Regions from separate parts of the Gordonia sp. UBA7860 genome, predicted to be linked through region 3. Evidence: predicted binding sites of a transcription regulator. Region 3 holds the regulator's gene; each other region holds the start of a gene.
What was found. The regulator LexA, encoded in region 3, represses DNA repair genes until DNA is damaged. The targets are predictions, from matches to a motif close to CGAACANNTGTTCG.
Positions count from the first base shown of each region.

Region 1: the regulator LexA is predicted to act here: its motif matches at 4,511-4,524, upstream of B3T59_RS21980 (HNH endonuclease signature motif containing protein).
Region 2: the regulator LexA is predicted to act here: its motif matches at 6,266-6,279, upstream of cofD (2-phospho-L-lactate transferase).
Region 4: the regulator LexA is predicted to act here: its motif matches at 3,130-3,143, upstream of recA (recombinase RecA).

Region 1 is NZ_DLSO01000178.1:31,111-39,150, forward strand. It holds gene B3T59_RS21965 (GMC family oxidoreductase) at 1-651, opposite strand, end outside; gene B3T59_RS21970 (purine-cytosine permease family protein) at 648-2,069, opposite strand; gene B3T59_RS21975 (aldehyde dehydrogenase family protein) at 2,403-3,899, shown strand; gene B3T59_RS21980 (HNH endonuclease signature motif containing protein) at 4,596-6,524, shown strand; gene B3T59_RS21985 (TetR/AcrR family transcriptional regulator) at 6,647-7,234, opposite strand; gene B3T59_RS21990 (acyl-CoA dehydrogenase) at 7,429-8,040, shown strand, end outside.
Region 2 is NZ_DLSO01000051.1:772-8,811, reverse strand. It holds gene B3T59_RS07655 (putative RNA methyltransferase) at 1-523, shown strand, start outside; gene glgA (glycogen synthase) at 502-1,668, opposite strand; gene glgC (glucose-1-phosphate adenylyltransferase) at 1,782-2,996, shown strand; gene B3T59_RS07640 (NUDIX hydrolase) at 3,021-3,599, opposite strand; gene B3T59_RS07635 (coenzyme F420-0:L-glutamate ligase) at 3,596-4,975, opposite strand; gene cofD (2-phospho-L-lactate transferase) at 4,972-6,018, opposite strand; gene B3T59_RS07625 (WhiB family transcriptional regulator) at 6,628-6,885, shown strand; gene B3T59_RS07620 (metallopeptidase family protein) at 6,889-7,365, opposite strand; gene B3T59_RS07615 (DUF3499 domain-containing protein) at 7,582-8,040, shown strand, end outside.
Region 3 is NZ_DLSO01000165.1:206-8,245, reverse strand. It holds gene B3T59_RS20330 (PTS fructose transporter subunit IIABC) at 1-1,428, opposite strand, end outside; gene B3T59_RS20325 (1-phosphofructokinase family hexose kinase) at 1,529-2,494, opposite strand; gene B3T59_RS20320 (DeoR/GlpR family DNA-binding transcription regulator) at 2,491-3,261, opposite strand; gene ptsP (phosphoenolpyruvate--protein phosphotransferase) at 3,532-5,247, shown strand; gene lexA (transcriptional repressor LexA) at 5,293-6,033, opposite strand; gene B3T59_RS20305 (LysM peptidoglycan-binding domain-containing protein) at 6,444-6,884, shown strand; gene nrdR (transcriptional regulator NrdR) at 7,029-7,577, shown strand; partial or broken gene B3T59_RS20295 (DUF3418 domain-containing protein) at 7,551-8,040, opposite strand, start outside.
Region 4 is NZ_DLSO01000086.1:7,877-15,916, forward strand. It holds gene B3T59_RS11470 (amino acid ABC transporter permease) at 1-379, shown strand, start outside; gene B3T59_RS11475 (amino acid ABC transporter permease) at 376-1,284, shown strand; gene B3T59_RS11480 (regulatory protein RecX) at 1,287-1,844, opposite strand; gene recA (recombinase RecA) at 1,861-2,904, opposite strand; gene B3T59_RS11490 (reverse transcriptase family protein) at 3,475-4,752, shown strand; gene B3T59_RS11495 (DUF3046 domain-containing protein) at 4,783-4,977, opposite strand; gene B3T59_RS11500 (glycosyltransferase) at 4,987-6,189, opposite strand; gene B3T59_RS11505 (PspA/IM30 family protein) at 6,186-7,007, opposite strand; gene B3T59_RS11510 (helix-turn-helix domain-containing protein) at 7,164-7,508, opposite strand; gene pgsA (CDP-diacylglycerol--glycerol-3-phosphate 3-phosphatidyltransferase) at 7,726-8,040, opposite strand, start outside.

The DNA.
Region 1 (8,040 bases), on a different contig from region 3:
GTGCACCGAGGTCGACGATCGCAGGTTGGATTCGGGGGTGTAGCCGATGTCGAAGAATCCGGCACCCTCCCCCGTGTTCGCGAAGTCGGCGTCGTGGTTCCAGCCGGCTCGAGCCGGCAGGTCAAGAGCGCAGCGCGCAGCGTCGACGACGTCGGCGACGTACGGATTGCGGTCGGCTTCTGCAACGGGCGCGATGGGCGTGACGAGCTTGTCGAAGCAACGGCCGAGCGTATCCGCATCCCACCCGTCGGCACCCAGCGCGACCCACTCGTCGATGTCTGCGCGCAGCGGCCGCCACGTGATCATCGTGTTTGCCGTCGCGCAACCTCCGAGGATGTGCATGCGCGCCTGACGAATTCCGGAATTGCCGCGCTCCTGCGGCACGCTGCGGTAGTCCTGGTCGTACTCGCTCTCGAGCATCTCCGCCCACCGTCGAATCGAGCGGGCGCGGGGCTCGTGCTCGTCACTCGGGCCGGCCTCGAGGACCGTGACCGTCACCGCGGGGTCCTCGCTGAGTCGAGCCGCCACGATGCAGCCGGCCGTGCCGCCTCCTACGACGAGATAGTCAGTGACACTGGGTATATCAGGGGCACTGGGCATATCAGGGGCACTGGGCTTGTCAGGAGAACCGAGGTTGTCAGGATGGCTCATGCCGCCGGCTCTGACGCCAGGTTCGAGCTCGCCAACGCCTCGCTCTTACGTGTGGTCATCAGCACGTAGTAGAGGGGGCAGATGACAGCGAGCCCGACAATCCACGAGATATCGACGCCGCCAATCTCTTTCGCCAGCGGACCGGTCCACAGCGTCGTCGAGAGGAACGGGATCTGCACTCCGATACCGATCACGTAGCACGCGATCGCGATCCAGTTGAATCGGCCGTAGACGCCACCATCACGACGGAACAATGATTCGATGTCGTACTCGCCGTGGCGAAGGAGGTAGTAGTCGACGAGATTGACTGCGGTCCAGGGAATCAGGACGCAGAGGAGCAGGGCCAAGAAGTTGGCGTAGTTGGCCAGGAAGTCGTCTGCACTGAGCAGAGCAGGCAGCATCGCGATGGCGAACAGCACGAGCGCGATGACTGCACGGCTCGTCGCCTGTGCTCGCCATCGAGGAAAGATGTTCTGTCCCACTGTGATCGTGGAGAGCGCGCCACAGTAGAGGTTCATGCCGTTGGTGACGCTGATACCGACGGCGAAGACGAGGAACAGCCCCGTGGAGATCCCATGGGTCAACGTTCCCATGCCCGCGAGGGTGTCGGAGTCGGGCAGAGCGGCGCCGATCAGCACACCGAGCAGCATCGGAAGTACCGACCCGAGAACACATCCCGCATAGGTTGCCCAGAAGGCCGTCTTCACTCCGGTGTCGCGCGGCAGATAGCGCGTGTAGTCCGACACGTAGGGCGCGTAGGCGATCTGCCACAACGCCGCTGCGGAGAACGTGGCCATGAAGCCTGCCCAGGTGAACCCGCTGCTGTGCCAGGTATCCGTCGGCAACCCATTGACACCGATCATCCAGACGAACGCGAGGAGGAGCGCCAGGCCCGCGACCACCGACAGCACAGCCGCCATGGAGTGAATCAGCTTGTAGCCGATCATCGTCACGACGACGCTGAAGGCACCGATGATGAAGATCGCCCAGTTGTCCGGCAGCCCGGTCACTTCGGCGAAGGCTTTGCCGCCGAGCACCGCGTTCGACGCGAAGAATCCCAGATACATGAAGACGACGAGCACCACCACGAGCAGGCTGCCCAGCGAACCGAATTGTGCTCGGGTCTGGAGCATCTGGGGTACACCCATCTGCGGGCCCTGCGCCGCGTGCAGCGCCATGACCACACCGCCCACGAGATTGCCAGCGACGACTGCGATCGCGCCCGCCCAGAAGGGCAGCCCGAACACGGTGGTGGCCAGCGCTCCGGTGATGATCGTCAGCAGCATGATGTTCGAGCCGAACCACACGGTGAAGATGTCGCGCGCGCGGCCGTGCCGTTCGTCGTGCGGAATGTGGTCGATGGTGCGGCGCTCCACCGACGGCGCTGCGCCCGTCGACGGCTGGGTTGACGTGTTCATCGGGAGATACCTCTGCTCTGTGTGGGCGGCACTGGATCGGCCTGTGCGCGTGTGTCTGGCGGGTGTCACGGTGTGCGGTTCGGAGCGAGCCACGGCCACGGCGTCGGGGCTGTTCAGCAAGTATCGAGGCGATCAGCATCACCGGGAAAACAGAAAGTTCCGGACTTTTACATCTAGAGAACAGATGACCTCGTTGCGCTATACGTTCTCGGCGCTGACGGGCAGCCGTACCACGTCGGCGCCCCCTTACATCGACCAGACCGATGTAGAACGTCAGATAAATCGGCGCTGCCTGATCTATCGCGCTTCACGATTTCCCGTCACGATAGAGTCATGACCGATCTACCCGACCTCACCTCGATCGACTGGTCCGCGCGCGCAGGCGAGATCGCGTTCTGCTCCCAGGCGTTCATCGATGGCCAGTGGCTCTCCGCACAGTCCGGCACGACCTTCGACGTCGTGAACCCTGCGACGGACACCGTGCTCGCCTCCGTCGCCGCCTGCAACGCCGAGGACGTCGACGTCGCCGTCGCCGCTGCGCGTCGAGCCTTCGACGACGGGCGCTGGTCGAAGCTGTCCGCCGGCGAGCGCGGGACGGTACTCATCCGCTTCGCCACCCTGATCGAACAGCATGCCGAGGAACTCGCGACGCTCGTGACGCTGGAGATGGGCAAGGCGATCCGCGATTCGTACGAGGTCGAAGTCCCCGGCGCCGCAGCCGTTTTCCGGTTCTACGGCGAGGTGGCCGACAAGATCCCGGGCGAGTTGCCCCCGACCGCCGACGGCAGCGTCGCCATGGTTCGCCGGGTACCGCTCGGCGTCGTCGGCGCAGTTGTGCCCTGGAACTTTCCGCTCGACATCGCAGCATGGAAGGTCGCACCCGCACTGGCCGCGGGCAACACCGTCGTCCTCAAACCTGCTGAGGAAAGCCCGCTTTCGGCTCTGCGCTTGGCCGAGATCGCGGTCGAAGCCGGGATCCCACCCGGCGTCTTCAACGTCGTGCCGGGCCTGGGCGCCGACGCCGGTCGTGCGCTCGGACTCCACTCCGACGTGCAGTGCCTGACATTCACCGGCTCCACGGAGGTCGGAAAGAAGTTCTTGGCCTACAGCGCAGAATCGAACATGAAGCAGGTCTGGCTCGAGTGTGGCGGCAAGAGCCCCAACCTGGTGTTCGCCGACTGCGCCGACCTCGACGCCGCCGCAGAGATGGCCTGTTTCGGCATCTTCGGCAATCAGGGCGAGGTCTGCTCTGCCAACAGCCGACTTCTGGTGCAGCGCGAAATACTCGACGAATTCGTCGACAAGGTTGTCGAGAAGGCTGGGGCTTACTTGCCTGGCGACCCGCTCGACCCGGCGTCGACAACGGGCGCCATGGTGACGCGCAAGCAACTCGACCTCGTCCTCGGCTTCGTCGATCAGGCGCGCGAAGACGGACGAATAGCACTTGGCGGCAACCGAATCGGCGACGTCGGGTGCTTCATGGAGCCCACCGTCGTCGTCGACCTTCCCGCCGATTCGGCGGTGATGACCGACGAGATCTTCGGCCCGGTGCTGGCGGTGATCGCGTTCGATTCCGAGGACGAGGCAGTCGCCCTGGCCAACGACACTCCGTTCGGGCTTGCAGCATCGGCATGGACCTCGAATCTCGATCGCGCACTGCGGATGTCGGACAATCTGCACGCCGGAACCGTCTCGATCAACACTGTCGACGCCCTTTCTCCCGGAACACCTTTCGGCGGCTTCGGGGCATCGGGGTTCGGTTCGGACCTGTCGGTCCACGCGATCGAGAAGTTCACCGGACTCAAGACGACGTGGATCGCGCGCGGCTGAGAATAACGTCCGCGAGGTAGCTGACACAGCCCGACGGAGCCAAGGGCACCGTGTGTTGTGTCCTCGATCACCGCAGTCCGCGGTCGATCTCCGCCGCTGCGAAAAGCGCTGAAGCAGTCTTCACAATCTCATTAGTTCTTGGCAATTCGGCAAATTGACGCCGAAGTCCGGTGGACCTCGGCTTCATGCTCGGCGACCGTCTGCGCGCCCGGCCCTGAATCCAGCAGGCGTCTTTCTCGATCCAGTTGGGCAACGTCGCAGTTTGACGTTGAACAGGCCACCGACGTGCTTACTGGCGGCGAGTTTCGACTCGGCCGCCTCCTTCAAACGGTCGTGATACATCCGAACCGCCGGCTCACGGGTCTACTGATCGAACTTCCGTGGTGCTCCCATATCCGTCCTCCCGGTGAGATCACGGTTCTGCCGCACCCCGTTCGCTCAGCTTGGCCTGTTCGCGACGCTCTGTAGTCGCGCCACAGCCGTGCGGGGACTTGCGAGCTGAGGCGTCTCCGCGTTGTTCTGGGAGATGAGATCACACCCGAAAGGACACCGCCTCTCATCGAAAGATTGTTCGGATTCTCCTGGCGGATGCCCGTTTCGTCAGGTAGCATAGAACACATATTCGAAGAGGCTGATCGGCTCGATCTCGGCAGCCGATTCTCTGTAACGGATACTCACGGGCGGGGGTGAGAACAGATGGCCACAGAATTTCACGACGAGCAGATCGACGAAAACCTCAGCACGCCTTCCGCTTTGGCTTCAACCGTGCCAGGTTCGGCCGATGCCGCGGTGGCTGAGCAACTGTCACGTCTGTCAGCAGCCTTGGACACGTTGGCTGAGGTTGATGCGTCGGCGCTGTCGGACGGAGTCCTCGTAGAAGCTGCGCAGGTTGCCGAGCGGCTGGCTCGGCGCACCTCGGGAGCTGTGACCGACCGTCTGGTGGTCGAGGTGTCTGATCGCAGTGCCGACCGTAGGCTGGGCTACCGCAATCTAAGTGGGTTTTTGGCCAGTCATCTGCACGTCGGTGACCCTGCGGCCAGGTATTGGCTGATCGCCGAAACCGGCACGTTCACCTCGATACTGGGTGAGCGAGTGGCCCCGAAGTGTCCAACCCTGGCCGAGCGTGTGGCGCAGGGATTGGTGGCGCCCGCACATGCACGGGCCGTCATCGATGTGCTCAACAAGATCCCTCGCGCCGTTCCCGCAGAGACGCGTGCGGCAGCCGAGGTGCAGATGGCAGATTATGCGACTTCATACACTCCGGCTGAAATCAGCAGTCTCGGGGCACGATTGTTGGCCCATCTCGATCCCGACGGCTCACTGACAGACGCCAAAGACCGCAAGCGTCGTCGTGCGTTCTGGGTGAATCGGCAAGATGCGCAACTGATGTCACGGCTGACCGCCGATCTCGATCCGGCCGCACGCGCGCGTCTGGATGCGGTGCTGGATGCGTGGGGCAAACCCGGTATGAACAATCCCGATGATCCCGACTCGCCGTCAGGACCTGTCGGTTCGGCTGATCCCGACCTGCTCCGCGCAGCGGCACAACGTGACGAGCGATCGGCAGCGCAACGCAATCATGACGCCTTCTCTGCGCTGCTGGCTCGTGTGCTCGACTCCGGCATGCTCGGCAAGTCTCATCGCGGGCTGCCGATCCAGGTGATCGTCAAAACCAGTCTCACCGAACTCGAGCAGCAGGCTGGTTTGGCGCAGACCGCCTCCGGAGCGCTACTGCCGATCAAGGATCTGATCGAGATGGCTGCCACCAGCGGCGCGCAGCCATTCCTCGCAGTGTTCGCCGAACACACCAGCGTGCCACTGTATTTGGGTCGATCGAAAAGGATCGCCACCCTCGGACAACGCTTCGCCTCGTTCGCCTCCGATGGCGGCGGGATGTGTTCAGCACCGGGTTGTACCCAACCCGCGTCGCGAGTACAGATGCATCACGCCGCCAAGGACTGGGCGAAGGGTGGACTCACCGATATCGACCAACTGGTGCCCGCATGCGACGTGCACAACAGCAAGGTCGGACCGAATATCGGCCAGTACACAACGCGAATGATCACCGACGGTCCCGACACCGGACGAGTGGCGTGGCGGTTGAACGCCAGTCCCGGCATGCCACCCAATCGTGAACATGTGAACCGAATGGCCGACGTGGCCGCCGACTTCCGCGACTACCTCGCCTCCGAGCACACCGGCACCGCGCACACCGGCACCGAGCAGATCAACGCCGAACACACCGCGACCGACACCACCGGGCATCCTGCAGGAATTACAACGGCCGGCGGTGCGAGTTCGAGCGGCATGACCGGCGCAGGCGAACCCAGCGTTGGCGGCGCTGCTGTATCGCCACGCCGGAAAACGGATACGCCGAGCGCGTATGAGCAGATCTTCACCGGCGTCGAACTGCGACTGGTGGCGAGCATGCTCACCGACGACACCCCGGCCCGCGAGAAGCGCGTCGACTTCACGTGGAACCCACCCAGACCACTCCAACTCGACCCGGACCCGCCGACGGACCCCGGCGGGCCATCCGACCCCGGCGCGTCACCTGAACCGGACCCGCCGGCCGCACCCGACTCGCCTGGCGGCGTCGACCCGCCGCTGTCTGACGCAGCCTGACTGGCTGCGGCGTCGCCGCCAATCCTGTTGCACCGCAACCCGTCAGCAACCCGTCAGCCCCCCGCACCGTACATCCGGTGGCGGGGCTGACGTGGTTGGGCGTCGAATCAACCCTGTTCGAATCAACCCTCGCGCGCCAACACCATGCGCAGGGCCATACGCGCGTACGCGGTGCCCAGCGTGCCGGGGTCGCGGTGATCTCGACTGGGGAACCAGCGGCACACGTCGACGCACAGCGATGAGATGGCGAGCACCACATCGTCCGGGTCGTCGGCCGCGAACTCCCCGGCCGCGACCCCTCCGGCGACGATCGTCGCGAGAATTGCGGTCGTCTTGCGTCGAACCGCGCTGATCGAACGGTAGTGATCGGCGGTGAGCGCACCCAGTTCGTACTGGACCACCTTGGCCAGCTCGTGGTGCTCCGCCTGCCACCGCGCGAAGGCACTCACGACGTTCTCCAGACGAACCGCGTACGGGTCAGACGGATCGTCGACTTCGCGTAGCGCCTCGTAGACGCTGCGGTGTCCGTCGAGGGCGATCGAGTACAGCAGGTCCTCTTTCGACCGGAAGTGTGGGTACATCGCCGCGGCGCTCATCTTCAACGAGGCAGCGATCTGCCGCGTCGACGTGCCCGCATAGCCGAGTTGGGCGAACGACACAATTGCCGCATCGCGTATGCGCTGCGCTGCAGCCGACTCCCGCGTCGTCACGTCGCCGTCACCCCGTTTCGCTCGTCGAATTCCCGCCTGATGGTTGACCCAAACCGGCACACCAGGCAGTATAAGCGAGTGCTCATAAAATGAGCGACTGCTTAGGACGACGATTCCGTCACGTCGGACTTCGGATCGTGTGACCCGATCGTCGTGTCGAGCAGCCAGCAATCCGCTGCCTCAAGGAAAGTGTCATGGCCGAACCGATCTCCAAGCGCGACCTCGAATTCATGCTCTACGAGTGGCTCGACGTCGAGTCACTGACCGAGCGCGAACGCTTCGCCGAACACTCCCGAGACACATTCGACGCCGTGCTCGAACTCGCCGCCGACCTCGCGACCAAACGCTTCGCGCCGGTCAACCGACTCGGCGACACCCAGGAGCCCTACGTCGGCGACGACGGTGCCGTCGTCTTGCCCGACGAAATCCAGTCGGGCATCGCCGAGTTCATCAAGGCGGGCCTGGGCGCGGGCTCGTTCGACGAATCGCTCGGCGGCATGCAATTGCCGAGCGTCGTGAGTCTCGCTGCGCAGTCGTGGTTCCAGGCGGCGAATGCAGGCATGTCGTCGTACTCGTTCCTCACGATCGGCAACGCCAATCTGATCGCCGAGTACGGCACACCAGAACAGATCGACACCTGGGTTCGCCCCATGGTCGAGGGACGCTACTTCGGCACGATGTGCCTGTCCGAGCCGCAGGCCGGATCCTCACTCGCCGACATCACGACCAAGGCGACACCGACTGACGACGGCACCTACCGCATCACCGGAACCAAGATGTGGATCTCGGCAGGCGACCACGAACTC
Region 2 (8,040 bases), on a different contig from region 3:
GCACTCTCGCGGCGTTGGTGTCGATCTCTCGAAATACTGTGCCCGCGCGTTGACGCGCAGGATTCCCGGCGCCGGTGCCGTCGTCGCCGACGTCTGGCGCGATCTCCCATTCGTCGACGACTGCGCCGACGTCGTGCTGTCGGTGTTCGCGCCGCGCAACGTCGACGAGACCGCGCGCATTCTGCGCCGCGGTGGGCGGTGGATCATCGTCACGCCGCAACCCGATCCCCTCGACGAGCTGATCGAGCCGATGTCGATGCTGTCGGTCGCTGCCGACAAGTCCGACGCCGTCTCCGCCGCGGTCGGTGAGCGTTTCGATATCGTCGAGCACACGGTGGTCCGTGACCGCCGTGACGTGTCGGCGTCGACGATCGCCGACCTCGTGGCCATGGGGCCGACGGCCTTCCATCGCGATCGTGACGAGATCGAGCGTGCCGCACACGCATTCGCGCCGGGATCGTCGACGACGCCGGTCACCGTCGCCGTGACGGTCACGGTGTGTCAGGCCAGCGTCGACCGGTAGACGTCGAGTGTCTGTTCGGCGATGGAGTCCCACGAGAACTCGGATTCGGCGCGCTCGCTTCCTGCGATACCCATCGCGGTGGCCGCTGTCGGATCGCCCACGACGTCGTTGACTGCCTCGGCGATTCCGCGTTCGAAGCCGACCGCATCGGTGGGATCGTAGGGAACGAGTCGTCCGGTGACGTTGTCGCGCACCACTTCCGGGATACCGCCGACGGCCGACGCGACTACAGCCGTTTGGCACGCCATCGCCTCGAGGTTGACGATTCCGAGTGGCTCGTACACCGAGGGGCACACGAAAACATCTGCCGCGGTGAGGATCTCGCGGATTCGAGGTAGCGGGAGCATCTCTCGCACCCAATACACTCCGTCGCGCGCGGCAGCGAGCTCGGCCACGGCGGCCTCGGTCTGCGCTGCGATCTCGGGGGTGTCGGGGGCGCCTGCACACAAGACGAGCTGGATCGCCGGATCGAAATGATGTGCGGCGGCGATGAGATGTCCGACGCCCTTCTGGCGCGTGATGCGTCCGACGAACGCGACGACGGGACGCTTCGGGTCGACTCCCAGCCGCACGAGCGTCGACTCCTGGTTGTACGGCTCGTCGACCGGGTACCACAGCGTCGTGTCGATTCCGTTGCGCACGACGTGAACTCGCTCAGGGTCCAACCGCGGGTAGGCGTTCACCACGTCGGCGCGCATGCCCGAACTCACCGCGATGACGGCATCGGCGTACTCGACGGCGTTGCGTTCCGACCAACTCGACACCTGATAGCCGCCGCCGAGTTGCTCGGCCTTCCAGGGCCGCAGTGGTTCGAGGGAGTGGGCGGTCAGGATGTGTGGAATGCCGTACAGGCGAGCGGCGAGATGCCCGGCGGTACCGGTGTACCAGGTGTGCGAGTGCGCGATGTCGGCGCCTGCCGCTCCCTGCGTCATCCGAAGATCCGTCGAGAGCATCGACAGCGCCGGATTGGCGTCGGCCAGTGCGGGGTCGGGGGAGTAGACGAAGGCGTCGTCCCGGGGGACGCCCATGCAGTGCACGTCCACGGTGACGAGACTTCGAAGATGCCGGACCAGTTCGGTGACATGAACTCCCGCACCGCCGTAGACCTCGGGTGGATACTCCCGCGTCATCATCGCCACCCTCATGGGTCCTGACGCTAGTGCCATGCGTCGGAGTTCGCCATTCACGCATGGAATCGCTCGAGAACGGACCCGCGATTCGTATGGCCCCACTGATGGTTGGCGGTTACGTTGGGAGTGTGAGATCGCAGCCGCACGTTCTCGGAATCGTCCTCGCCGGTGGCGAGGGAAAACGCCTGTACCCGTTAACCAAGGACCGCGCCAAACCCGCCGTTCCGTTCGGCGGTGCGTACCGGCTGATCGACTTCGTGCTCTCGAATCTGGTCAACGCGGGGTACGAGCGAATCTGTGTGCTGACACAGTACAAGTCGCACTCGCTCGACCGTCACATCTCGCAAACTTGGTGGACATCAGGATTTCATGGCGAGTACATCACGCCCGTCCCGGCGCAGCAGCGTCTCGGTCCGAGGTGGTACACGGGCAGTGCCGACGCGATCTATCAGTCGCTGAACCTGATCTTCGACGAGCAGCCGGAGTACATCGTCGTGTTCGGTGCCGATCACGTGTACCGGATGGATCCATCGCAGATGGTCGAGGCGCACATCGCGTCCGGTGCCGAGGTGACCGTGGCAGGCATTCGGGTGCCGCGCGTCGAGGCGTCGGCCTTCGGTGTCATCGACTCCGATGACTCGGGCAAGATCACGCGTTTCCTGGAGAAGCCGAGCGATCCGCCTGGGACGCCTGACGATCCGGACGTCACCTTTGCGTCGATGGGCAACTACGTGTTCACGACGGATGCTCTTGTCGAGGCGATCATCAAGGACGCGGCCGATGCCGACTCCGATCACGACATGGGTGGCGACATCATCCCGAGCTTCGTCGACCGCAAGGCCGCCTACGTCTACGACTTCAAGGACAACGAGGTTCCCGGGGCAACCGAACGCGACAAGGGCTACTGGCGTGACGTCGGAACGCTCGACGCATTCTACGACGCCCACATGGATCTCGTGTCGGTGCACCCGGTCTTCAATCTCTACAACCAGAACTGGCCGATACGTGCCGAGTCGTTGAACGTTCCGCCTGCCAAGTTCGTGCAGGGTGGCTCTGCGCAGGATTCCGTCGTCGGCGGCGGCAGCATCATCTCGGGTGGAACGGTGTCGCAGTCGGTCATCTCTGCGAACGTGCATGTCGAAGACGGCGCGATCGTCGAGGGCAGTGTGTTGATGCCCGGCGTGCGGATCGGCAAGGGCGCCGTTGTGCGGCATGCGATTCTCGACAAGAACGTCGTCGTCTCCGACGGCGGGCAGGTCGGCGTCGACCTCGCTGCCGACCGCGACCGCTTCGCCGTCAGCAACGGCGAGGTGGTCACCGTCGGCAAGGGCATCCGCATCTGAGCTCACGCTCGCGGCAGGGTGCTCTCAACCCTGCTGTCGGGCCGCGAGCTGCGCCAGGGCGGCGGCGACGAGGGATTCGATCTCGGTGCCGTCGTCATGGGGCAGCGCGTCCACGGGCCACCAGCGCAGGTCGTCCGACTCCGAGCTGATGTCGAAGTGCGGCAGCTTGCCATCCGGTTGCGGCGGCGCGACCGCGGCGAAGCGGACGTCGAGGTGTCGGGTCGGCACGCCGAGCGAGCAGGTGATGGGGTGGGTGTGCAGTTGCGCCAATGCGCCGAGCGTGAGGTCGTCGATCCCCGACTCCTCGCGCGCTTCGCGCAGTGCGGCGTCGGCGATCGAGTCGTCGGATTCCTCGCAGTGCCCACCGAGCTGAATCCATTTGCCCACACGCGGATGCAGTGTCAGCAGGACGTGGGTGTGCGTGGCGTCGAACACGATCGTCGACGCGGTGAGATGTCCGGGCACGCTGCGGCGTAGACATGCATCCGGCTGCGCGTCGAGAAATGCGAGATAGGCGTGGCGCAGCGAATCCTGTTCGGGCGCCTGCACATTCCATGACCGAAGAAGTTCGACGGCCGATGAGTGCAGGGAATCAGTGCTCATCTCTCGATCACCCACTCGTCGGTCGGGGCCGGCTCGCGTAGCTGCTGTGGCTCGGCGGGGTGCCCGATGGCGATGGCGCCCAACGGTTCCCACGACGGGTCGACGTCGAGCTCGCGACGCACGACCTCCGGCGCGAAGATCGTCGACCCGACCCAGCAACTGCCGAGTCCGCGGGCAGACAGCGCGACGAGCAGGCTCGCGACCGCGCCGCCCGCGGCGACGGTGAACATCGTGTGCTCCGCGGCGTTGCGACGTGAGTCGGGGTAGGTGTGCGCGCCGTCGCCGGTGAGCATCGGGATCACCAGTTCCGGTGCGTCGTAGAGTATCTGGCCGCGCCGCACGCGTTTGGCGATCGACTCCGGTGACTTGTCGTCCGACGAGAGGTCGGCCCGCCACGCGTCACCCATCGCATCGAGGAGGCGGACACGACGCTCGCGTGAACGCACCCAGACGAAGCGGAACGGATGCGTGTGGTGGGGCGCAGGCGCGGTCAACGCGTCGGCGAAAGCGGCTCGGAGATCTTCGGGCGCAACGGCTTCTTCTGAGAACGACCGGATCGATCGTCGGGTTCGGATCGCCTCGATCCTGCCCTGGTCGATCGCCTCGGCGGTCCCGAGGCGGAACAGGTCCTCGTCGGCCGGTCGGACGAGCTGGGCCGCCGACGACCCGTCGTCGTGCACGCGAAGCCCCCGCACCACCGCGACCGGCACGCCGTCGAGCTTTCCCTTCACCAGGTCTGCGGCAGAGGCGATCTCGTCAGCAACGGCGATGTCGGTGACGATCAACGGGTTGCCGTACGAATCCTCGCCGCCCTCGTAGGGGTGGCTCACGGCGATTCCCGACGCGCCGATGGCGACGTCGGTCTGACCGGTACGCCACGCGCGGCCCATCGTGTCGGTGACGATGACCGCGACGTGGTGACCCGTGCGCTCGGCGATGGCCTCACGCAACAGCCGCGCGCTGCCGTCGGGGTCGTCGGGGAGTAGCGCGATCTGGTCGGTGGGCACGTTGGAACCGTCGACGCCCGCGGCCGCCTGCACGAGGCCGAGTTTGTTCTCTGTGATGAGCGTGCGGTTCTTGCGCGCGAGGACGCGCACCGACTCGGCTTCGATGAGCTTGCGCCGCAGGGCATCACGCTCGTCGGGGTCGGTGGGTGCCGGAATCATCCGGCCCTCGGTCTTGGAGAAGACCTTGCTGGTGACGACGACGACGTCGTCGTTGCGCAACCACGGGGCGCGGCGTGTGATCTCCGCGGCGAGGTCGGTGGTGGCGTCGAACTCGGGCAGACCGGTGACGGGGATGATCTCCAGAGCCGCGGGGGCGCGGTGGTCGCGGAGTGCTCCGTCCCGCGATGCTGCGCCGGCGTCGGCCGTCATCGGGCGTCTCCGGCGGCGTCGGGGCGGGCGGGGTGTGGAATGTCGACGCCGACGAGGGCACACGCGTCACGGACCATCACGGCGGTCGTCTGTGGATCGCTCATCAGCAGTGGTGCCGCTCCGATGGCGATGCCATCGACGTGTGCGGTGTCGCCCTCGGCGATCAGCCATCCGTCGAGGATTCCGTTGCCACTGCGGGCCCCGTAGTGGGCGGCGATCGCCTCTGCGGAGGACTCGACGCCGATGACCGACAGGCATTCGTCGGCCATTCCCCGCAGCGGTCGATTGTCGATGACCGGTGAGATGCCGACCACGGGTGCCGACGTTGTGCGCAACGCGCTTCGGATGCCGGGGACGCTGACGATCGCGCCGATGCTGACGACGGGATTGCTCGGTGCGAGCAGGACGATGTCGGCGTCTGCGATCGCTTCGGCCACCCCCGGTGCTGGCGCGGTGTCGTCGGACCCGACCTGTGCGAACCCGAACGTCGGGATCTGCGCACGATGGCGAACCCACCACTCCTGGAAATGGATCGCGACGCGCTCGCCTTCGCGCCCATCGGGTTTGGAGACGACGACGTGTGTCTCGTGACGTTCGTCGGTGGCGGGAAGAAGTCGCACGCCGGGCTGCCAACGCCGACACAGCGCGGCGGTGACATCGGAGAGCCGGTATCCGGCGTCGAGCATCTGGGTGCGGATCAGATGTGTCGCCAGATCGCGGTCGCCGAGTCCGAACCAGTCGGGATCGGCTCCGTAGGCGGCCAGTTCCTCCTTGGCGTGCCACGACTCGTCGGCTCGACCCCAACTGCGCTCCGGGTCGATTCCGCCGCCGAGCGTGTACATACAGGTGTCGAGATCGGGACAGATGCGCACGCCGTGCATCCATGCGTCGTCACCGACGTTGACCACCGCGGTGATCTCGTTTCCGCTGCTCGACGCCGCGTCGCCCGCGGCGTCGGGAAACGGCGTCGGACCGAGCAGTTCGCGAACTCCGGACAAAAATCGTGCGCCGCCGACACCGCCGACGAGTACCGTCACCTTCACAACGACCCACTCTAGTGAGTCCGGATCGAATCGATATCATGGACCACGACGCTGCGCCCGCCATTCGCGTCCGATGTGACATTGATGTGTCCCCGCAACACAACTCGTGTCTTACGGGGAGTTTTTGTCAGTCGATGGTATTAAGGAATATTTCGATTCAACTTGACCGGACACGTCTCTGGCGTGTCTAATCACATCAGTGTCATTTCTGGTTCGAGATCGAGAATCGGTGCATCGCAACGAAGTTCGATCACGTGTTCGAATTCAGAAAGGTTGATCCGACACCGTGGTGGTGCCAGGTCGCGCCGGACACTTGGTGAAGATCGAGAATGTACGGGTATGAGTGGTGGTGTGGCACCGATGCCGCGCCGCCGTGACGACAGAGAACAACGACTTCCCAGGCAGGAGGCGCCGACGATGGCATTCGACAACGCGATCGGCAATCCCCTTGAACCACACGGACATTCAGAGATCGCGTCCCCGTTGAGTGGGGATGCGAATTACACAACCCTTGGGCCCGTTGATGATTCATTCATCGGGACACCTGAGATCGGGACACCTGAGGTGTCACTCGGCGCTGACGAGAACTCGCAGCGGCGCCATCTTTCCTTGGTGCCCAACGACTTCGAGGCCCTGTTCGACGAGATCGAAGACCAATGGCAAGATCGCGCGCTGTGCGCGCAGACCGATCCGGAGGCCTTCTTCCCGGAGAAGGGTGGCTCCACCCGCGAGGCGAAGCGCATCTGCCAGGGCTGCGAGGTGAAGGCCGAGTGCCTCGAGTACGCCTTGCACAATGACGAGCGTTTCGGAATCTGGGGCGGACTGTCCGAGCGTGAGCGTCGACGCCTCAAGCGCGGCATTATCTGACGCCTACTCGGGTCCCCGGTCGATGATGTCCTCGTCGAGTCCGAGGTGTGTCGCGACCTGCTGTACCAAGACCTCGTGAACGAGGTCGAGTAGGTCCTCGCCCTTCTTCGCCCTGCTCTCCAGTGGCCGGCGGAAGAGGATGATCTGCGCCCTGGTCGGCGCTCCGTGTACATCGACCCCCGCGGGCATCAACCGCGCAAGCGGAACGGCACCGTCGGCTGTCACCTCGTCGGGCCACTGCACGGTTTCCGGGTCACGCGGGAGAAGACGTGGGATCTCGTCGACGGCGATGTCGAGTCCCGAGAGTTGATCGTGCCAACGTGCATCTATCTCCGCGAACGCCTCGAGGACGACCGTGTCGAATTCGTCCGACTTACTACGCCACGCCGGCACACCCTGGGGCAGCAGCGGTGAGCGCAGACCCCGGCCTCGTCGGTCGCGACGTGCTCGACGCGCCGCGCGGACGGCCGAGAGCCGCATATCGGACACCCGGTTCTCCGAGGAGCGCACCGGCGAACCCTGGCTTCGATCGCGCGTGGCGCGCCGCCGTTCGATACGCATGCCGAGATTGTAAGTCTCCACCGTCCGCTGTCGCGTCGGAGATGCGTGCCGCGTGTCGGACCCCGGGCTGCGTGTCCGACTCCGCGCCGCGTGTCGCCTCACCGTTCGCCGGGGCGTGGGACTAACCTTTCTGCTGTGAAGCTTCCCCGACAATGCTGCCGCCCGGCTTGCTCCCGGTCGGCGGTGGCGACCCTGACCTTTGTGTACGCCGAGTCGACGGCGGTCATCGGTCCTCTCGCCACGTCGGATGAGCCGCATTCGTGGGATCTGTGCGACGAGCACGCGCGCCGCATCACTGTGCCGCGCGGGTGGGAGATGCTGCGCAGTAAGCGGGGATTCTCGGCGCCGGTCGCCGAAGACTACGAACTGACCGCCCTCGCCGAGGCTGTGCGCGAGGTCGGTGGGCGTGAGGTCGGTGCACGCGGAATCGCAGGTGCTGTGGGACGCGCGCCCGGTTTCGACCAGGAGGCGTTCGACGACGTTCACGCAGGCCGTCATCGTGCGGGTACGTCGACGACCGACGTGCGCTCGGGTCCCGATGTGCGTTCCGGGGCCGACGCTGCTCGCCGAAGCGGAGCGGTGAAGCCGCGCCCC
Region 3 (8,040 bases):
CGGCTGTAGCCCGCGTGCCCACTGCGGCAACGGAAGTCGCGAGATCGCCAGGCACACGGCGCCCGCGATGAGGCCGCCGATCAGACCACCGATGAAGCTCGCGCCCACGGCAACCGATACCAGGCCTGCGACGAAACCGGGTGCGATACCGGGACGGTCGGCTATCGCGAACGAGATGTAACCCGCAAGGACAGGTACCAGCATGCTCATGGCGAGCGCGCCGATCGCGAAACTGACACCGCCGAGGTACTGGCCGAGACCGCCCGCGGGTAGATCCCAGAGGCTGTTGTTCAGTGCGATGTAGGCGCCGTCGGACAGCGTCTTGGATGAATCGAGTGTCTTGTTGGCGATCTGGTATCCGGCGAGCAGGAAGCCCAACGCGATCAGCAGTCCGCCTGCCGCGACGAACGGGATCATGTAGCTGACACCGGTCATGAGTGCCTGCTGGATCTTCTTGCCGAACGACAGGCTCGACCCCGATTCCTCCGCTGCAGCGGCACCGTCGTCCGCCGATCCGTCGACGCGTGCGGCATGCGGATTGCGCGAGGCCTCTACGGCTTCGGCAATCATCTTGTCGGGTTCGTTGATGGCGCGCTTGACCCCGGACTCGATGACCGGCTTTCCGCTGAAGCGACTCTTGCCTTTCACACCGACGTCGGTGGCGAAGATGACGGCGTCGGCGCCTGCGATGACGTCGGGGGTGAACGGCGTGGTGCCCGACGAGCCCTGCGGCTCGACATGGAAGTCGACACCCGCACGCTCCGCGGCGTACTTCAGTGCGTCGGCGGCCATGTAGGTGTGTGCGATCCCGGTCGGGCATGCGGTGATCGCGACGATCGAGGGGCGCTTCTGCGAATCGGAACCCCCCAGTGTCTTCGCGGTTTCCGCGGTCTTCGTGCCTGCTGCCGGGACCGCGGCAGTGGTGGCTGCGCCAGCCGCAGGCGTGGCGGTTGTCGACGGAGAGCCTGCCGGGGCAGGGTTGATGGCTTCATCCACGAGTTCGACGACGCGTTCGTCGCTCGGCGCCTCGCGGAGGGCGGCGACGAAGTCGGGACGCACGAGTGCTCGCGCGAGCGAGCTCAGCAGCTTCATGTGGTCGGCGGCAGCGCCTTCGGGTGCCGCGATGAGGAACACCAGGTCGGCCGGGCCGTCGGGTGCGCCGAAGTCGACCTTGTTCGACAGCCGCGCAAAGGCAAGGCTGGCGGTGGTGACCGACGCGGCGCGTGCGTGAGGAATCGCGATCCCACCGGGCAGACCGGTTGCCGACTTCGCCTCGCGGGCCAGTGCGGCGCGGCTCAGTTCGGACGGATCGGTCGTTCGCCCCGCCTCGCCGAGATTCTCGGCGAGATAGGTGATGACGGCGGCGGGATCACTGCCTGCATCGACATCGAGATGCACCGTCGCTGCGGTGATGATGTTGTCGGACATGGGTCTTCCTTCGATTTCTGTGTAATCCGGAGAGCGAGTGTTCCGGTTGTGGTCGGTGAGCTTGGTGGCGATTCGCGTACAGGAACTGGAGGCTGTGGGGTCACGTGATCGGGGCGGCTCCTGAGAGTTCGACGACATCGACCGAGTCGACGTCGACCTGTGCCGGAAGGGGTGGCTGCGTCCCTGCCAGTCCGGCGGCCGCCGAGCCGTAGGCGACTGCAGTGCGCAGACGATCGGGTTCGGAGGCGCCTGCCGTGTACGCGATGAGGTATCCGGCCAGCGACGCATCACCTGCTCCGACGGTGCTGCGCGGCACGATCGGCGGCGGAGTGGCCAGCCAACTACCCTCAGCCGTCGTGAGTACCGCACCCGCCGCACCGAGGGTCGCGAGTACCGCTCCCTGCGTGGTGGCGATCAGCGTGCGCGATGCCGCCACGACCGGCAGGTAGTCGCGCGAGGCGATGGCAGCGGTCAGTTCGGCAGGGTCGATGCCACTGACCTCGGCGAGTTCTTCGTCGTTGGGTTTGATCAGGTCGACGGGCCCCGACATCGCCGCGCCCAGGGGTGCGCCCGACGTGTCGATCGCCACGCGGCGTCCGCTGTCGACGAGGCGGTCGGAGATGCGGCGATACCAGTTGTCGGGAACTCCCGGCGGAAGCGAGCCACACAGTGCCACCCACGACGCGTCCTCGGCGCCCCGGAGTACGAGCGCTGTCAGTTCGTCGAGTTCGGAAGGCGTGAGGGTGTGACCGGGCGCATTGATCTTCGTGGTCGTCCCGTCGTTCTCGGCCACCGTGATGTTGGTTCGGATCTGACCGTCGATGTCGACCGTGCGGTACGGCAGTGCGACGGCGTCGAGCGCCGTGAGCAACGGGTCGTCGGCGTGGGCGGGCAGTACCGCGACGGTGGGGATGCCGGCTTCCGCGACGACGCGGGACACGTTGACGCCCTTGCCGCCCGGCTCGACCCGGGTGGAGGTACTGCGTTGCACCTCGCCCCGCATCAACGGTCCTGCGATCTCCAGGGTGCGGTCGAGACTCGGGTTGGCTGTGACTGTGAGGATCATGCGATCACGACCTCGATGCCGTGTGCCGAGAGCGCCGCCGAGAACTCGGGGTCGATTCCGTCGTCGGTGATCAGGACGTCCACCTCGTCGAGCGGAGCGAACGAGCTGAAGTCCTCGCGGCCCATCTTCGACGAGTCGGCCAGCACCACGACGCGCTGCGCGGCAGCCACGATGGCCGACTTGACCGAGGCCTCCTCGGCGTCGGGGGTGGACAGGCCGTGGCCCTCACTGATCCCGTTGGTGCCGAGGAAGGCAACAGATGCCCGCATCTTTCCGAGCGCTGCGACGGTCTCGGCTCCGACTGCGGCCTGCGTGAGCCCACGGACCCGACCACCGACCATGAGCAGGGTGGCCCGTTCGTGTGCGGTGAGGGCCTGCCCGAGTTGGAGACTCGTCGAGATCACCGTGAGCCTGCGATCGGCGGGCAGCAGCTTGGCGGCCTGGTAGGTGGTGGTTCCGGCATCGAAGATGACCGATCCACCGTCCGAGGGCAGAAACCGGATCGCAGCTCGGGCGATCGCTGCCTTCTCTGCGGTCTGCGAGGACTCGCGTTGGGCGAGTCCGAGCTCGTTGACCACCTCGACCGTCCCGGCCTTGACGGCTCCGCCGTGGACGCGCTGCACGCTACCGCTGCGCTCGAGCACCGCGAGGTCGCGGCGCACGGTTTCGCTCGTCACGTCGAACCTGTCGGCGAGAGCGGTCACGGATGCGCGACCGTGCGCGCGCACCTGATCGGCTATTGCTCGCTGTCGCTCTTCGGCGTACACCTGTCGTCTCCGATCTGTGGTGTGGCCAACCTTTCGGCGAACCATCTGTGGGTCTGTGTTCTGTGGATCTGGCTGCTGGTGGATCTGTGTTTTGTGGATCACCGCGTGATTGGTTCTGTGTGGGATTCAATGTTGATATATCTGTGTTTACGCCCGTATGTGTTGACAAGTCAAGCGTTGCGAGTAACTTTGATCACAGAAATTCACGACGCCGGGTATTCCTCACAGATCACCGCACCCGGCCGATCGACCCGGAAGGCAGCAGACGCAATGGAGAATCACCTGGTAACGGAGAATCGGGTCACCATGAACGGTCAGGGAGGGTTGACAGGAACACCCGTCGTCGCGGGGTTTGCCTACGGGCCGGTGTTGTGGCCGGGTAAGCGCGTCGAGTACGACGAGACGTCACTCGGCACCGATCGCGTCATCGCCGACGACGAGCGCGACGCGGAGTCGGAACGCCTCGTCGCCGCCGCGGCAGTCGTCGCGGGCAGACTGCGTGATCGCGCATCGCACGCGTCGGGAGCTGCGGCCGAGGTTCTCGCCGCGACCGCCGGGTTGGCCGAGGATCGGGGATGGATCGGTGCGGCAAAGTCCCGTGTCGCGAAGGGGGTGCCGGCACCTGCCGCCGCGGTCGCCGCAACGGCGCAGTTCTCCGAGATGTTCGCCAAACTCGGCGGGTTGATGGCAGAGCGGATCACCGACCTCAACGACGTTCGTGACCGGGTGGTCGCCGAGTTGCTCGGTCGGCCGGAGCCGGGAATTCCGACGCCGAGCCAACCGTCGATCCTCTTCGCGGACGACCTCGCTCCGGCGGATACCGCCGGGCTCGATCCCGCGGTGATCGTCGGGCTGGCAACGCGTCTCGGCGGACCGACCAGTCATACCGCCATCATCGCGCGACAATTGGGCATCCCGTGCGTGGTCGCCGTGGCGCGATTGAGTGAGATCACCAGCGGCACAATGGTTTTGCTCGACGGCGGTGCGGGGTCGATCACCGTTGAGCCGGAGGAGTCCGAGGCACGCGAACTCGTCGAGCGCAGCGTTGCGGAGGCAGCGCTTGTCGCTGCGTGGCGTGGTCCTGGCCGAACTGCCGACGGCACCGACGTCGCCATCCTGGCGAATGTCGCCGATGGTGCGTCGGCGCGTCGCGCTGCCGATGCGCCGGTCGAGGGGATCGGGCTGTTCCGCACCGAGTTGGCATTTCTCGACAGGGCAGATGAACCCGATGTCGACGAACAGACGCGTCTGTACCGCGACGTGTTCGAAGCGTTCGCGGGCCAGAAAGTCGTCATCAGAACGCTCGACGCCGGTTCGGACAAGCCGCTGGCCTTCATCGAGCACCCGGACGAGGCGAACCCCGCACTCGGCGTACGCGGTAACCGAATCGGCGATGACCACCCCGAAATCGTGCGAACTCAGCTCGACGCGATCGCGCGCGCGGCAGAAGAATCCGGTACGACGCCGTGGGTCATGGCACCGATGATCGCCACGGCCGCGGAGGCCGCACAGTTCGCCGATCTCGTCCGTCAGCGTGGTCTGACGGCTGGAGTGATGATCGAGATCCCGGCTGCGGCGATCCTGGCGCCGGCGATTCTGGCTGAGGTCGACTTCGTGTCGATCGGAACCAACGACCTCACGCAGTACACGATGGCGGCCGACCGGATGTCGGCAGAACTCGCCGAACTGACCGACCCGTGGCAACCCGCGGTGCTCGCACTCATCTCTCAGGTCGCGACGGCCGGCGCCCAGCAGGGCAAGCCCGTCGGCGTCTGTGGTGAGGCCGCGGCCGACCCGTCGCTCGCGTGTGTGCTCGTCGGACTGGGAGTCACCTCGCTGTCGGCGGCTCCGGCCGCGACAGCAGCAGTCGGGGCGAAGCTGTCGACGGTAACCATGGAGCAGTGCCGGACCGCGGCAGCTGCCGCGCTTGCCACCTCGAGTCCGGCACTCGCCCGACGTGCCGCTGCCGAAAAACTCGACCACTGATACAGGCCCCGCTGGTCAGTGACCTGCGGGGCCAGGTTCAGTGCATCACACCCGACGCATGACCGTCACGACCTTGCCGAGGATGGCGGCGTCGTCTCCGGGGATCGGATCGAAGAGCGGGTTGTGCGGCATCAGCCAGACGTGGCCGTCTTTGCGTTTGAAGGTCTTCACCGTCGCCTCGCCGTCGATCATCGCTGCGACGATGTCGCCGTTGTCGGCGACGTTCTGCTGACGTACGACGACCCAGTCGCCGTCGCAGATCGCGGCGTCGATCATCGATTCGCCGACGACGCGGAGCAGGAACAACGAGCCCTCACCGACGAGCTCACGCGGGAGCGGGAAGACGTCTTCGACCGCCTCCTCCGCGAGAATCGGACCGCCCGCCGCGATACGGCCGAGTACCGGAACGAACGTGGGCGTCGGGAGATCTCCGTTGATGGCATCGGAGTGCGGTGCGTCGGGAGCCTCGGAGACGTTGACCGCTCGCGGACGGTTGGCGTCCCGTTTCAGCAGGCCCTTGCGCTCGAGGGTGCGCAACTGGTGAGCGACCGATGAGGTGGACGTGAGGCCGACGGCGTCGCCGATCTCTCGAATGCTCGGCGGATATCCACGCTCGCGTACCGACTTTCGGATCACATCGAGGACGTCACGCTGGCGACCGGTGAGTGTGGCCTCGGCGACGGCCGGATGGATCGGTGCCTCCTCGCCGCCTTCGCTCTTCTTTCCTTCGACGCTGCGACCGTTGCCCTTGGGCGACGACGGGCTGCGTCGTGACTTCTCTGTCATCGGTTCCGTCCTTCCTGATCTTGAAGCGGCTGCTGTTGTGAACTGGCTGCTGTTGTGAAGCGGGGTGGGTGCGTCTTTCTTCCATCGTCTGGCGCCGACAGTAGCGGAGGCCACGGACAACATCAAACATTTGTTCGACGTGTCGCAGGACTTTGTCGGACCCCTCTGGTAGAACTCGAACATCAGTTCATCGAACGCTTGATCGACCATTGGAGGTAGCGATGACCAGCCTGATGACAAACCCGGTGACCCGCTCGGTTCCCAGCACGTCGAGTGCATCCGTGGCAACACCGCCGACCGCCCGATCTGCACCCCCTCGACCTGCACAAACGCCTCGTTCCCGGGTTCACCGCGCCACGGTGGTCAGTGGACGCGCGCCGTCGAATGCCGTCCGTAGCGAAGAGCTGCGTGTGGCGGGACGTGTTCGAACAAGTGAGGTCCGACGGGCAGCCGGCGCAGACGTCTCGCCGCAGCGTCGACATCGGATCACGTTCGATCACGGCACCTCTACGCGTCCCGCAGGCACGCGATGCGCCGGTGGCGTCGGCGAGCTGGTGGCGGCCCGTCGACGACGGGCTGCGATATTGGCGGTGCTCGCGGGAATCGGTTTGGCACTGACCGTGTGGGTGGTCGGGACCATCGGTGCCGACTACCAGCGGGCGAATATGCCGGCTTCGACCTCTACGCAGGTGGTCCATGTGCGTTCCGGCGAATCGCTGAGCTCGATCGCGGCGCGGGTCGCGCCCGATATGCCGCGTCAAACCGTCATCGACGAGATCATCGACCTCAACGATCTGCCGTCGAGCGGGCTGCGCGTTGGCCAACCGCTTGTCACACCCGCGTACCGCTGAGCGCTGGCGGTATTCTCGATGTCACAGGGTCCAGTCGGAAACCGACACGGTCACCGCTGCGGTTTCGCTTCCGCCGGTCGTCAGACGATCGGACCACGCCAGACCGACGGAGCCGCTGCGTCCCGAGATTCGCACGAGGACTACATGCGCTGCCCGTTTTGCAAGAACGAAGACACCAAGGTCGTCGATTCGCGTGTCGCCGATGAGGGGCAGGCAATCCGCCGACGTCGCGCGTGCAGCGAATGTGGGCGACGTTTCTCCACGGTCGAGAGTGCTGTTTTGGCAGTCGTGAAGCGAAACGGAGTGACCGAGCCGTTCAGCAGAGAAAAGGTGATGCGCGGGGTGCGCCGCGCATGCCAGGGACGTCACGTGAACGAAGACGATCTCGCACAGTTGGCTCAGCAGGTCGAAGACGCTGTCAGGTCGTCGGGTTCGGCTGAGATCCCCAGCAACGAGGTCGGTCTGGCCATTCTCGGCCCGCTGCGCGACCTCGACGAGGTGGCATATCTACGTTTCGCCTCGGTCTATCGCTCGTTCGATTCGCTCGAAGACTTTCAACGCGAGATCGACGACCTCCAGGGCAACCTCACCGGTTCCCACGAAGGCGCAGACGACCTCGACACCCCGCCCGCCGTCGACTCAGCGACGACTCCACCGCGTCCGGTGTCAACCGAGTCGGTCAAGAGCTCGTAGCGCGCGTTTCTCCGAAATGGGATAGGCGGTCCCGAGCTTCTGGGCGAAGAGGCTGACCCGAAGTTCCTCGACAATCCACTGCGCTTCCTCGCTGACGGCGTCTCGGCGCGATTCGGGGAGCTGTGTCAGGCGCTGGTTCCACCGCTCGGTGACTCTGTCGATGGCGGCCATTCCATCGCGGTCGCGAAGGGCCGCGGCAGGGAGTTGCTCGAGACGCTGCCGTGCGGCGGTCAGGTATCGCGGAACGTGCTGCAGGTGTTCGCGTGCCGTGGCCAGGACGAATCCGTCGAAGACCAGGTTGTTGAACTGTTCGGCGACGTCGTCGCATGCGGTTTGACCCGAATGGCGGTCGATCTCGGCACGTAGGGGAGCCACCTCGCGCAAGACCTCGACGGCGAGTGCGAAGTACTCCGGCGCCGCCGCTGAGATGCGCGGCCGGAGCGCCGAGACGAGTTCGTCGAAG
Region 4 (8,040 bases), on a different contig from region 3:
GTTCATCATCTATACGTCGACATTCGTCTGTGAGACGCTGCGCGCGGGTTTCAACACCGTTCCACTGGGGCAGGCCGAAGCCGCGCGATCGCTCGGACTCTCCTTCACCCAGGTGTTCGGCATCATCGTGCTCCCGCAGGCAACTCGAGCGACGATCGGCCCGATGGGCAGCGTGCTCATCGCACTGACCAAGAACACCACTATCGCCTCGGTGATCGGCGTCGCCGAAGCCGCGGCACTGATGAAAACGGAGATCGAGTCGTTTGCCGACCAACTACTGGTCATCTTCGCGGTGATCGCTGTCGGATTCATGATCATCACGCTCAGCGAGGGCGCCGTCTTCGGTTGGCTCGCAAAGCGATGGGCGGTCAAGCGATGAGCGACAAGGCAACCGTCCTCTACGACGCTCCCGGCCCCCGGGCGCGCGTCCGCAACGCGATCGTGGCCGTTGTCTTCATCGCAATCCTCGTTGCGATCTTCGCGTACGTGATCGCGGTGTTCGCGGGCAACGACCAGTTCACCGCCGAGAAGTGGAAGCCATTCGTCACGTGGAGCACCTGGACCGGATACATCTTCCCCGGTCTGTGGCGCACCCTTGCCGCGGCAGCGCTCTCGATTGTGCTCGCACTGATACTCGGTTCCATCCTGGGCATCGGACGGCTGTCGGATCACGCCTGGGTACGCGGGCTGTGCACCGTGCTGGTCGAGGTGTTCCGCGCGATTCCCGTGCTGATCCTGATGCTGTTCCTGTGGTTCTTCTTCGCCCAATACGGAGTGGTGCCGTCGTCACAGTTGGCCTTCGCGGCTGTGGTCTGCGGCTTGACGCTCTACAACGGCTCGGTGATGGCCGAGATCCTGCGCTCGGGCATCAAGTCGCTGCCCACCGGGCAGACCGAGGCAGCCAAGGCGCTCGGCATGCGCAAGACACAGATGATGCTGTCGGTTCTGCTCCCGCAGGCCGTCACGGCGATGATGCCCGCGATCATTTCGCAGATGGTCGTTGCCCTCAAGGACACCGCGCTCGGCTATGTCATCGGATACTCCGAGATCATTCACATGGCACAGCTGTCGGCGGCCCGGTACGGCAACTACATCCCGGTTCTCATCGTGATCGCCATCATCCTGATCATCATCAACTTCGCGCTGTCGTCGTTGGCGACGTACATCGAGCGGAGACTGCGGCAGGGTCGCGGCGGTAACACCGACGACGTGCCCCACGCCGATCAGGTCGACCAGGCGGCCATGGAGAACATACCGATGCCCTCGCCCAAGCCACGGGCCTGACGTCAGTCGGCGGAGGTGATCTCGTCGATCGCCCCGCCGACGACGTCGATCGCCGTGGCCTGCGGGTAGCCGCGTCGGACGAGCATGCCGACCAGGCGTCGAAAGTGCTTGTCGCGCACTGATCTGTCGTTGTCCTCGGCGGCGCGGACAAGCTGCTCGGTCACAGTCGGCGTGAGCTTCCGGTCGACCAGGTTGCGAGCCGCGGCGCGTTCGTCCTCGGGGTCGATCTCATCGAGCGCTCGCTGCACGATCGCGACGTCGACTCCCTTGGCGGCGAGTTCGTGCCGCAACGCGACGCGGCCTCGCCCCGAGTAGGCGTGGCGTGACTGCACCCACTCGGCGGCGAACTCCTCGTCGTCGAGCAGCTTGTGGGCGTCGAGCCGAGTGATCACCTCGTCGACGGTGTCGGCGTCGAATCCTCGGCGCGTCAGACGCTGGGCCATCTCGGAACGGCTACGTGCACGAACCCCGAGGAGCCGGAGTGCAACATCCCACGCGGACGGACCTTTCCGTTCCGTCGTGGACTCACTCGGCTCCCCGGGGTCATGGGGTGAACTCATCGGCGATGCGCGCAGATCAGAATTCCACCGGCGCGGGTGCGATGTCGTCGGCGTCGACGACCGCACCGATACCCAGCTTCTCCTTGATCTTCTTCTCGACCTCGTCGCGGATGTCGGTGTTCTCCAACAAGAACTTTCGGGCGTTCTCCTTGCCCTGGCCGAGCTGGTCGCCCTCGTAGGTGAACCACGAGCCGGACTTGCGGATGAACCCCTCGGCCACACCCATGTCGATGAGTGAGCCCTCCTTGGAGATGCCCTGGCCGTAGAGGATGTCGAACTCGGCCTGCTTGAAGGGCGGTGCGACCTTGTTCTTGACCACCTTGACGCGAGTGCGGTTACCCACGGCGTCGGTGCCGTCCTTGAGGGTTTCGATACGACGTACGTCGAGTCGCACCGACGAGTAGAACTTCAGCGCCTTGCCGCCCGTGGTGGTCTCGGGTGACCCGAACATCACGCCGATCTTCTCGCGGAGCTGGTTGATGAAGATCGCGGTGGTCTTGGAACTGCTCAACGCCGACGTCATCTTGCGCAGCGCCTGGCTCATCAGGCGTGCCTGCAGACCGACGTGGCTGTCGCCCATCTCGCCCTCGATCTCGGCGCGAGGCACCAGCGCGGCCACCGAGTCGATGACCAAGATGTCGAGCGCGCCGGAACGGATCAGCATGTCGGCGATCTCCAGAGCCTGCTCACCGGTGTCGGGCTGGGAGACCAACAGTGCATCGGTGTCGACACCGAGCTTGGCCGCATAGTCGGGATCGAGGGCGTGCTCTGCGTCGATGAATGCGGCGATACCACCCGCAGCCTGGGCGTTGGCCACCGCGTGGAGTGCGACGGTGGTCTTACCCGACGACTCCGGGCCGTAGATCTCGACGACACGACCACGAGGCAGACCGCCGATACCGAGCGCGACGTCGAGTGCGATGGAACCGGTCGGAATCACCTCGATCGGCTGCCTGCTCTCCTCACCGAGGCGCATCACCGAGCCCTTGCCGAAGTTCTTGTCGATCTGGGCCAGCGCGAGGTCGAGAGCCTTCTCGCGGTCCTGGGGAGCTGCAGCCATGGAATCTCTCCTTGTTCGGGATGGTTGAGGTTTGTCTGTGCCGTCCTGCGTGCTACGCGCTGAACGTGCTGTCTTCGAGGCCGTTGTTCGTTTCATGTTGCGTTGGACGCTAGTCGGTAGGTCTGACAAAACCGGATCTGGCGAGTCCGGGTCTGGCAAAAACCGGTCTGGCAGAATCTCTGACGCATCCGGGGTCGCTGTGGTTCCACTGAATACAGCATTGCGCGAACACGTGTTCGACGGCAAGTGCGACACGCGGGCGAAGGTCGATTCGCCACCACCCAGTGGCGCCTCCATCCGACAGCAGCGACGTTCGGCCGAAATATCGCATTGACGATCTTTCGTCGAAGAAACAACTAGGGTCGTCGACGTGGGCGGCCGGGGTGAGAGTGGATCGAGAGATCCGTCCCAGGGGCAACCCCTGGGTACACATCACAGTTGGTTCCTGCGTCCGACGCCGCTCCGCACGCTGCGCGTGCCAGCCGGCGACGAGTACTCGGCTCGTGGTCACCCCGGCCGTCCATCCGCCCCCGTCACGCCCTCCGCTCCAGTCACGGCTGCCCGATCACGATGACCCGACCGCAACCGCCGTTCACCGCCGATCAGGTCAGTGTCCTCGCAGCGGCCATCGCCGACAGGATCGCCGACTGGACGTGGCCCGCGGTCGTTCGAGCCGCCGGCATCGAGCTACCCGCGGAGATCTGCGTCGACGTCGCACAGCAGGCCTTCGCCCTCGCACCGGACGAGCCCGCGCACACCGATGAGATCTTTCGGCTGGCGCTAACTCCGTGGACGGTGCCCGATCCGCCTGCCACGCGCGTCGTCGAACTTCCCGGTCCGCCACCAGCGCCGTCACTCGCCAACGACCTACCCTCGCTGTCCGACGTCGAACAGTTCGCCGTATGGCTGGACTTCACGGTGCCCGAACTCGAATGGTTCGCCGATCGCGGTACCTGGTTGCGTACCGCGAACCCGCGGCTGCGGCACTATCGGGTGTTCCGCCGCGAAAAGCGATCCGGGGTCCGCGTCATCGAGGCACCCAAGCCCTGGATGCGTGAGACACAGCGTCGGCTCCTGCACAGGCTCGTCGGCCGAATCCCCGCTCACCCGGCCGCGCGCGGATTCGAGCCGGGCTCCTCACCTGCCGCCTTCGCGTGGCCGCACAGCGACCGTACGACGGTGCTGCGCGTCGACTTGTTGCACTGCTTCGAATCGATCGGGGTGGGCCGGGTCCGTCGGATCTTCGACGACGTCGGCTATCCACTGCACATCGCACGTCTTCTCGCCGAGCTGTGCACGACGTCGACACCCGCCGACCAACTCTCGGGAATCGACTATGCGCATGCGAGCCTGCTCCGTCGACGACATCTCCCCCAGGGCGCTCCGACGTCACCGCATCTCGCGAATCTCGCTCTCGCACAGGTGGATCGACGTATCGCAGGCTATGCCAGCGCCAACGGCCTGCGCTACACCCGATACGGCGACGACCTCGCGGTCTCCGGCGACGACCTCGACTCCGCGCGTGCACTGTGGACGGTTACGCGCATCGTCGACGACTGCGGTTTCGCGGTCAACACCTCGAAGACCCGCGTGATGCATCGCCATCAGCAGCAGCGGCTGGCAGGACTTGTCGTCAACGACCGTCCCCGGGTATCGCGACACGACTACGACGCCCTGCGGGCGCTGCTACACAACGCTGCGCTGACCGGTGCACATGCGCAGAACCATCACGGGCACAGCAACTTTCGTGCCCACGTCTACGGCTTGATCGCCTGGATCGGGGCCACCGGAGAGGTCCGCAGACAGCGCCTGCTCGACATGGCCGACCGCATCGACTGGACTGCGTGACTCTTCGGCCCCGAACTCACCGCGTGGGTGTCACCACCGCGAGCGCGGAACATCGAAGTCGCGGCAGATCGCCACCCAGACGTCACGGGGATCAACGCCCTCTTCGATGGCTTGAGCCCCGGTCCGGCCACCGAACTCGATGAGCACGTGATCGGCCAGGATCGCATCGGCCGACGACACCCCGAACTGGGTTGTCATCAGCTCCGTGAACTCCGTGAGACGCACTCGGCCAGCCTACGTTCCCGCCGACGCGAGCACACCGCGTAGCACGTCGATCGGGTCGGTCACCGCGGTCGCCGACCGTCGTGCCGCCGCAGCAGCAGCGGCGTGGCCAGGATCGCGCAGTACCGCCTCGATCGCTTCCGCAATCGACGCCGAGTCGGCGGGCCGAACAAGCACACCACTGCCCTGCCTGCTCACCCGATTCGCAAGTTCCCACTGGTCACCGCCGCCGGGAACGACGACGACGGGGACTCCGGCCAACAACGACTTCGCGAGCATTCCGTGGCCACCCCCGCACACCACCAGGTCAGCATCGGCAAGCAACTCGTCCTGACGACCGAGTCCGAAGCTCACCGACGCCGCGCCTGCACGCGCGAGTGTGTCCTGTGCAGGCGGGTCCAGTGACGAGATCACGGCCCGTATCGGGGTCCGTGACGCTATCGCGCCGAGTGCGCCGAGTGTCTCGTCGAGCAGATCCTGACAACCGGTGACCGCGGTCGACGGCGCGACTACGACCAGCGGCCCTTCTCCCGAGGGCCGTTCGAAGATCTGAGCGGTCGGCTCCCAGAGCAGCGGACCGACGAGATGGGTGTCGCGCGGCCAATCCGGTCGCCAGACCTCCATGGCGGGAAGGGTCGCGATCAGTCGGGCGGCAGGCGACGGTACCCGATCCGCAAGACCGATGCCGCTGCGCGCTGCGGCGCGCTGACGCACGCCGAGAGCGACGGACCGATTGCTCGCGGCACGCATCGCTATATCGCGCAACCGGCCACGGAGTCCGCGGCCGGGCGCCATACCTGCCCCGACCGGCGGCAGCCCCTTCGACGGCGCGTACAGCGGGTGCGGCGACAGTTCGACGAACGGTAACCCGGTCAGCTCTGCGGCCCACGATCCGGCAACGGTGATGACGTCCGAGACCACCAGGTCGATACGTCGACTCGCCAGCACCGGCGCGAGACGGACTGCCATGCGGGCTGCTCGCCCGCTCAGCTTCTCCCCGGCGTCGAGGTCATCGTCGGCATCGTCCGGGCGCAGTTCCGGGAGCTCTGCGATGTCGATGCCCCGACTACCGGCCGCGGCGTACCACTGCGTGCCGGTGAATACGGTCGAATGCCAACCGATGTCGCGGCAGCGCTCGGCGAGTGCGAACGCCGGAAAAGCGTGCCCGGCGTCTGGTCCGGCAACGATCCCGACGCGGGGCGGTGTACCCGTCAGTTGCTGGTGGGGGGCTCGGTCGCAGGCTGCGTCGGCTGCTGGGCAGGGGCCGCGTTCTGAGCCGGCTGCGCCGCCGTACCACCGGACGGTAGTGCTCCGCCGTTCATGCTGGCCCTGATCTGCTCGAGGCGAGAGTGGCCTGCCATCTGAACGCTGGCCTGCTGCACTTCCTGCATGCGACCCTGAACGCTGTTCTTGGCCAGTTCGGCCGAGCCCAGTGCGTTGGCGTAGCGGCGTTCGATCTTGTCGCGCACCTGATCGAGGTTCGGGGTGTTTCCGGGTACCGACAGTTCGCTCATCTGGTTGAGCGAGGCCGACACCTGCTCCTGCATCTTGGCCTGCTCGAGCTGGCTGAGGAGCTTCGACCGCTCGGCAAGCTTCTGCTGCAGAATCATCGCGTTGCGTTCGACAGCGTGCTTGGCCTGCTCGGCGGCCTGCAACGACTGATCGTGAAGAGCCTTCAGATCTTCGACGCTCTGCTCCGCGGTGACGAGCTGCGCGGCGAACGCCTCGGCAGCGTTCGTGTACTCCTGGGCCTTCTGCGTGTCGCCTGCGGCTGTCGCCTGATCAGAAAGAGTCAGCGCCTGACGGGTATTCGCCTGCAGCTTCTCGATCTCCTCTAGCTGCCGATTGAGCTTCATCTCGAGCTGACGCTGATTGCCGATGACGGCGGCCGCCTGCTGGGACAGCGCTTGGTGCTGACGCTGCGCGTCTTCGATCGCCTGCTGGATCTGGATCTTCGGATCGGCGTTCTCGTCGATCTTCGCGTTGCCTGCTGCCATCAGGTAGCGCCACAGCTTCACGAACGGATTCGCCATGCTCTTCGTCAACTCCATTCAGCGTCGTCGAACCTCGGTCCGACAGGTCTTATCGATTCAGCGGTCTCAACGACTCGGCCGGTCTTGTCGATGCAGCGGGGTCTGTCGATGTACTTAGACCAATCTAGCGCCTACCCACCGACAGATTGGCACTTGTCAGGCAGCGGCAAGCGCAGTGGTCCGGTGAGTGTCGGGCGATGGGATGACGACCTTCGGTGAACCGAGACCCGATTCGCCCGCCAATGCCATCGCATCGGCGTCGGCTGTTTCAGGTCGCATGGCCGTGCCGACGTCGAGAAGCAGGTCGGCGATCTCGACGTCGAGAGCATCACAGATCGAGGCGAGCAGTTCGCTCGACGCCTCTTTCTGGCCGCGTTCCACCTCGGACAGATATCCCAGACTGACCCGTGCATTCGTGGATACTTCGCGCAGCGTTCGGCCTTGCTGGGTACGCACCCGGCGCAAGCTGTCGCCTAGCGCTTCGCGCAAGAGCATCGCCATTGAGTCTCCTCTCGGTGTCTGTGTCGTGGTCTGTGTCGTGTGTCTGTCTCTTGTGTCCGTTCGGCTTCAACGCCGGAGACAGCCGATACGTTCCCGAACCTTCGCACACCGTCCCCCGTGTGTCTGCACGACACTAGTCCAAAGTTCCGACAGTCGCCGTACGCCGTTCGTCCGCGCGTCGCAACTGCGCGCGACGTCGACTAGTGGCGCGTACCCATCACACGGTGTCGGAATGGCGGTGCGGCGAAGGCGGAAGGGAGTCAGAAGTCTTGCGGCACTCGGGGGCCTTGCGTAGCGAACCGGTCGTCGAGTCCGACCGAGCCGCCCGGACGCGCACGCGTAGCGCCTGCCAGGTGTAGTCGAAGCCCGTCACCACGGTCACAGCGACGGCGGCCCACATGATCACCATCGCGATCGTGTGCCACGGACCGTGCAACGGGAGCACCAGGAGCCCGATACCGACCGACTGCAGCAACGTTTTCAGCTTGCCGCCGCGGCTCGCCGGGATCACCGCGTATCGAATCACCCAGAA